Regions from separate parts of the Streptomyces herbicida genome, predicted to be linked through region 2. Evidence: riboswitches for the same ligand, from Rfam matches in the RefSeq annotation. Region 2 holds a riboswitch; each other region holds the start of a gene.
What was found. Region 2 has a riboswitch for cyclic di-AMP ahead of Q8A52_RS33985 (M23 family metallopeptidase). Riboswitches for the same ligand answer to the same signal wherever they lie in the genome.
Positions count from the first base shown of each region.

Region 1: it holds a riboswitch for cyclic di-AMP, as region 2 does, so the genes downstream of both, Q8A52_RS47355 (M23 family metallopeptidase) here and Q8A52_RS33985 (M23 family metallopeptidase) in region 2, are expected to answer to the same signal.
Region 3: it holds a riboswitch for cyclic di-AMP, as region 2 does, so the genes downstream of both, Q8A52_RS07870 (C40 family peptidase) here and Q8A52_RS33985 (M23 family metallopeptidase) in region 2, are expected to answer to the same signal.

Region 1 is NZ_JAUYWJ010000046.1:22,624-24,818, forward strand. It holds gene Q8A52_RS47345 (dihydrofolate reductase family protein) at 1-481, shown strand, start outside; tRNA gene Q8A52_RS47350 (tRNA-Met) at 531-604, shown strand; cyclic di-AMP (ydaO/yuaA leader) riboswitch at 902-1,061, shown strand; gene Q8A52_RS47355 (M23 family metallopeptidase) at 1,069-2,106, shown strand.
Region 2 is NZ_JAUYWJ010000019.1:124,430-126,624, forward strand. It holds gene Q8A52_RS33980 (M16 family metallopeptidase) at 1-627, shown strand, start outside; cyclic di-AMP (ydaO/yuaA leader) riboswitch at 830-994, shown strand; gene Q8A52_RS33985 (M23 family metallopeptidase) at 1,007-1,762, shown strand; gene Q8A52_RS33990 (GntR family transcriptional regulator) at 1,951-2,195, shown strand, end outside.
Region 3 is NZ_JAUYWJ010000003.1:167,504-169,698, forward strand. It holds gene Q8A52_RS07870 (C40 family peptidase) at 1-1,196, opposite strand, end outside; cyclic di-AMP (ydaO/yuaA leader) riboswitch at 1,205-1,376, opposite strand; gene pcrA (DNA helicase PcrA) at 1,641-2,195, shown strand, end outside.

The sequences.
Region 1 (2,195 bases), on a different contig from region 2:
GGCACCCGGAACCGGGCGGTCGGTCAGCGCGGCGGACCGGCACTGGATGCGGATCGCCTGCGAGCTCGCGGCGCTGTGCCCGCCCTCGGAGACCGCCTTCAGCGTGGGCGCGATCGTGGTGGCCGCAGACGGGACCGAGCTGGCCCGGGGTCATTCGCGGGAGGGCGACGACCCGGTCGTGCACGCCGAGGAGGCGGCGCTGGCCAAGATCGACCCGGCCGATCCGAGGCTGGCCGCCGCCACGGTGTACAGCAGCCTGGAGCCCTGCACCCGCCGGGCGTCGCGGCCCGCTCCCTGCGCGCGGCTGATCCTGGACGCCGGGGTGCGACGGGTGGTCACGGCCTGGCGGGAGCCGGACACGTTCGTGCCGGGCGCCGACGGCACCGGGCTGCTGACGGGCGAGGGCGTGGACGTCGTCGTGCTGCCCGAGTACGAGGACCTGGCAAAAGCGCCGAACCGGCACCTGCTGACCGGCGAGTAGAGCCGTGCGTTTGCACCCCTGCGTATGGCGTATGCTTGAGGCACACCGACGCGGGGTGGAGCAGCTCGGTAGCTCGCTGGGCTCATAACCCAGAGGTCGCAGGTTCAAATCCTGTCCCCGCTACTCAAGGCTCAGGGCCGGAATCCAGTTCACGGATTCCGGCCCTGAGTGTTTTGTGCGACCACGCACTTATCACGAAGAGTGATCGGACGGAAGCCCTCCGCATAACATCTGAGTCACCATCAAAACCGCCGTGACTCATGTACTGCGGCCAACTCGCCCGATTTCCACCGGTCATGGCCTGTAAGTCCCGCAGTAAAAACGTTAATGATCAAGTAGAACGGCTTGGAATCTGACGGCGGGGTCTATTAACGTTCGATAACGCAGCGCGGTCGTCCCAGCCGTCACAAGAGTCGGCTCCGTGCGCACGCGCCGAATCCCGCAAGGGAACCGGGGAACCACCACCTTGGGGTGAATCACGCGGATGCCGCCGTGGAGGCACGGCCGGTATACGCGCGTAGGAGACCTTCCTGCTCCGAACCCGTCAGCTAACCCGGTAGGCGGCGGAAGGAAAGGAGTACGCCCGCGTGGCGTCCAACCGGCCTGCCCCCACAGCCCCATTCGTGCCGAGCGAGCACCCCGAGACCTTCGGCTACGGCAGCTACCGCACCGACGAGGGCCCGTGGGAGGAGTGGAACCCCACCGAGGAGTCCCTCAGCCCGGTACGCGGCCGGCATCGCGTCGCCAAGCAGCGCGGCGGCGGACTCGCCCGCAGCTCCACGGTCCTGGGCGTCGGTGTCATAGCCGCCGTCGGCGCGGGCGGCATGGCCAGCGCCAACACCGGCAAGCCGCCGGTGTCCATCTCCATGCCCGACCTGCCCTCCGTCGGCTCCCTGCTCGGCGACAGCACCCCGGACGACGCCCCCAAGGGCTCCGCGACCGCGCTCAGCGGCGTCGGCATGACCACCGCCGACAGCGCCCAGGGCGCCTCCGACGCCGGTGAGGCGCTGCGCAACCGCATCATGGCCCAGGCCGAGAAGCAGCGGGGCCAGGTCGACACCAAGGCCGCCGCCGCTGCCGTGGCCGCCGCGGACAAGCAGGTCGCCACCGCGGCCGCCAAGGCCGAGAAGGAGGCCGCCGCCAAGGCCGCCGCCGCCAAGGCGAGCGCGGAGGCCGCGGCCAAGAAGAAGGCCGAGGCCGCGCGCCTGGCCGCGCTGGCCAAGCAGTACACGCTGCCGACCTCCTCGTACACGATCACCTCGACCTTCGGTCAGGCCGGCGCCATGTGGTCCTCCGGCTACCACACCGGCCTCGACTTCGCCGCGCCCACGGGCACGCTCATCAAGGCCATCCACAGCGGCACGATCACCGAGGCGGGCTGGGCCGGCTCCTACGGCTACCGCACGATCCTCACCCTCGACGACGGCACCGAGCTGTGGTTCTGCCATCAGTCCTCGATCAGCGTCTCCGCCGGGCAGAAGGTCAGCACCGGCGACGTCATCGGCCGCGTCGGCGCCACCGGCAACGTCACCGGCCCGCATCTGCACCTGGAGGTCCACCCGGGCGGCCAGGCCACCGGGATCGATCCGATGACATGGCTGCGGGGCAAGGGCCTCAACCCCTGACACACCCTGTCGACCTCCGGCGGTCCTGACGACACCCCCCCGACGTCAGGACCGCCGGTCAGGCGTTTACGGGATCTTTGCCGGCGTAT
Region 2 (2,195 bases):
GTCATCGTGGACCGCCCCGGAGCCGTCCAGACGCAGCTGCTCATCGGCCGGGTCGGCGCGGACCGGCATGACCGTGTGTGGGCCGCCCAGGTGCTCGGCACGTACTGCCTCGGCGGCACCCTCACCTCCCGCCTGGACCGCGTCCTGCGCGAGGAGAAGGGCTACACCTACGGTGTGCGCTCGTTCGGGCAGGTCCTCAGGTCCGCCCCGGACGGCACGGGTGCCTCGATGCTCGCCATCAGCGGCTCCGTGGACACCCCGAACACCGGTCCCGCGCTGCAGGACCTGTGGGCGGTGCTGCGCAAGCTCGCCGAGGAGGGCCTCACCGATGCCGAGCGCGACGTCGCGGTGCAGAACCTCGTGGGGGTCGCGCCGCTGAAGTACGAGACGGCGGCGGCCGTGGCGAGCACGCTGGCCGACCAGGTCGAGCAGTATCTGCCGGACGACTACCAGGCGACGCTGTACCGGCAGCTCGCCGCCACCGGCACCGTGGAGGCCACCGCCGCGGTGGTCAACGCGTTCCCGGTGGACCGTCTGGTGACGGTCCTGGTGGGCGACGCCGACCAGATCAAGGAGCCGGTCGAGGCGCTCGGCATCGGCGAAGTCACCGTCGTCTCCGCCGAGTAGGGGCACACGCGCGTGGGTTCTGACGGCCGACGGGTCGTCAGGACCCACGCACGTTTCTCCAGGATGTCCGAATTGGTGCGGAGGTTGCCTGTCTGCCCTGTGGGATGCGCTACAAAATCCGGGTTCGGGTTGGGGATTGAAAGGCCGCCCGCATAGCGTCGTCCAGGCTGTTCGTCGGGCAGTGCGCCGCACCCGCGGCACCGGACAGCCATCGCCGAGTCCCCGTACGGCGCGAGCCAGGGGAGCCGGGGACCCATAGCAGTCCCTGGGGTGAATCGGACGCCCGCGCGTGCAGCGAGGGGGTCCGTAGGAGACCTTCCTGCTCCGAACCCGTCAGCTAACCCGGTAGGCGAGAGGGAAGGAAAGGACCAGCCACTACATGGCGTTCACTCGCGCCACCGGGAAGCACCGCCGTCCCGGCCGGATGCACCGCACCACCGCCCGCGCCGCGGGCGTCGCGGCCCTCGCCACCACGGGCGCCATCGGCAGCCTCGCGGCCTCTCCGGCGCTCGCCGCCGAGCCCGCCCCCGCGGACACCGGCCTCACGCCCGTCATCACCATGGGCGACTCGGTCGCCGAGCAGATCGACGCCCAGGCCGCGGCCCAGGAGCAGGCCGCCGAGCAGAAGGCGGCCGAGGAGGCCGCACGCAAGAAGGCCGTCGCGCTGGCGGAGAAGGAGCGCGAGGCCAAGGCGCGCGCCGCCCGCGAGGCCGAGCGCAAGCGGCTCAACGCCTTCGTGACGCCGATCGCGAACTCCTACGTCTCCACCGGCTACAAGACCGGCGGGTCCCTGTGGTCCTCCGGCTCGCACACCGGCATCGACTTCCACGCCTCCAGCGGCACCGCCGTCCACGCGGTCGGCTCCGGCACGGTCGTGTCGACCGGCTGGGGCGGGGCGTACGGCAACCAGATCGTGATCAGGATGGCGGACGGCATGTACACCCAGTACGGCCATCTGTCGTCCATCGGCGTCTCCGTGGGCCAGAAGGTCGTCCCCGGTCAGCAGATAGGCCTGTCCGGCGCGACCGGCAACGTCACCGGGCCGCACCTCCACTTCGAGGCCCGGACGACCCCGGAGTACGGCTCGGACGTCGACCCCGTCGCCTACCTCCGCAAGCACGGCGTGAACGTCTGACGGCACGGCGCACCGCTTCCCGAAGCCCCGGCTCCTCGAGCCGGGGCTTTCGCCGTTTCGGCCGCGCCGCTGTCCAAAAAATATCCATGGATTCCTGCACGCCATCGGAAATTCCCGCTCATTGCAATAGAGTCACGGAACACACGTCAATCGGCGACGTTTCACGGGGATTAAAGCGGAGGTCGGTCATGCGTATTCCGGCGAGCTCGGTATGCACGGCGATCAGGGACGACATCGTCGCCGGTGTCTACGAGCGCGGCGGCCGCCTCACCGAGGAACTCCTCGCACGCCGCTACGGCGTCTCGCGCGTCCCCGTCCGCGAGGCACTGCGCACCCTGGAGGCCGAGGGCTTCGTGGTGACCCGGCGGCACGCGGGCGCGTGCGTCGCCGAACCGACCGAGCAGGAGGCCGCCGATCTGCTGGAGATGCGCAT
Region 3 (2,195 bases), on a different contig from region 2:
ATCGACTCGCCGCCGTAGTAGATCGACTCCTCGCGGACGTAGGCGCCGGGCTTCGGGGCGTGGATCATCATGCCGTTGCCGATGTAGATGCCGACGTGGCTGATGTCGTCGTAGAAGAAGATCAGGTCGCCGGGCTCGGCGTTGGTGAGCGAGACCGTGGTGCCCACGTTGACCTGGTCGTAGGTGGTGCGCGGGAGGCTGACGCCCGCCGCCCGCCAGGCGGCCGAGGTGAGGCCGGAGCAGTCGTAGGAGCCGGGGCCGGTGGCGCCCCAGACGTACGGCTTACCGATCTGGGCGCGGGCGAAGGCGATCGCCTTCTCGGCCTTGGTGGTGTAGGAGGAGTCCGAGGAGGAGCCGGTCGAGCCCGTCGAACCGGTCGACCCCGTCGAACCCGTCGAACCCGTCGAGGTGGACGAGCCCGAGGAGCCCGAAGAACCGGAGGAGCTCGAGGAACTCGCGGCGGCGGCCTTCTTCGCCGCTTCCGCGGCCGCCTGCTTCTTCGCGAGCTCCGCGGCCTTGCGCGCGGCCTCCTCCTGCTTCTGCTTCTCGATCGCGGCGAGCCGGGCCTTCTCCTGCGCCGTCAGCTTGGACAGCAGCTCGCGAGCCGAGGCGAGCTTCTTCTGGACGGTGGCCTTGGCGGTCTTCAGCTCGTTCTGCGACTCGGTCAGCGTCTGGAGGCTCTTGGCGGCCTCCTGCCGCTTCTTCATGGTCGCCGACTGCTGCGTGATGTAGTCGTCGACCGCGCCCTTCTGCCGCGAGGTCATCCGGCCCATCAGCTGGGTCTGGTCGAAGTAGTCCTGCGGGGAGTCCGAGAGCAGGAAGGTGGCGGTGTCGGGCGCGGCGGCCCCGGTCCGGTACTGGGCGGCGGCGAACGTACCCAGTTCCTCACGTGCCTTGTTGAGCTTGTCCGTGCGCCGGGCCACGTCGTCCAGCAGGGAGTCGACGCTCTTGCGCTGACTGCCGGACTTCTCCTTGGCCGCGTTGTACTTCTCGGTCGCCGACTCCGCCTGGCGGTACAGGTCGTCGACCTTCTTCTCGACCTCCTCGATGCTCGGCTTGTCGCCGTCGGCGGAGGGGGTGGCATTGGCGGTCTGGGACAGCAGAGCCACGGAGGTGAGCGCGGCGGTGGCGATGGCGGGGGTGCGTATGCCTGTTACCAGGGCACTCGCGGGGCGCGACTTGCGGTGCGACGCCAAGGGAGGCGACTCCTTCCACGTTCCGCCTACCGAGTTAGCTGTCGGGTTCGGGCGGGTGGTTCGGAAGGGTTGCCCTACGGCCCTTGCTCCGGAGGGAGGTTGGGCCGATTCACCCCAAGGTCGGTTGGGTCCCCGGCTCCGGCTGCCGTGGCGGCGCACCGGACTCGGCGGAGGCCGCGCGGTCCGGCGACGTTCGCCGGTGGGGGTCGTACGGCCCGCCCGAGACGGTAGCCAACTGGTGTGGCCCGTGTGAAGGTTGATGGGCGATATGCCCGATACATTTTTGTGACCTGAAGGCAGAGTTCCGCCCGTGTGACAGCATGCTTCCGGAGCGTGAGACAGTTGTCCGGCTCATGCATCGGGAAGATCCCCCGCGCGCGGGGCCGGTCCTGTTTTCCGGGGCGGCGGTCGATTGTCGGTGGGGCACCCTAGACTCGGAGAGCGATGAGCAGCCTCTTTGACGACAGCTTCCTGGCGGACCTCCAGGCCCCTCACGGGCGCGAGGAGGAACCCCCGCCGCCGCCCGAGGACGATCACGCTCCGGAGCCGGTTCCGGACGATCTGTTCGGTGGGAAGTTCGACGTGCCTCCGGACCGGGACGCGTACTACCGCGACGGCGCCGCGCGCCCGGTGATCGACGCCGCAGCGCTGCTGGAGGGGCTGAACGAGAACCAGCGCGCGGCCGTCGTGCACGCCGGCTCCCCCCTGCTCATCGTGGCCGGCGCCGGATCCGGCAAGACCCGCGTGCTCACGCACCGCATCGCCCACCTGCTGGCCGAGCGGAACGTGCACCCGGGCCAGATCCTCGCGATCACCTTCACCAACAAGGCCGCGGGCGAGATGAAGGAGCGCGTCGAGCACCTCGTCGGCCCCCGCGCGAACGCGATGTGGGTGATGACCTTCCACAGCGCGTGTGTGCGCATCCTGCGCCGCGAGAGCAAGAAGCTCGGCTTCACGTCGTCGTTCTCGATCTACGACGCCGCCGACAGCAAGCGTCTG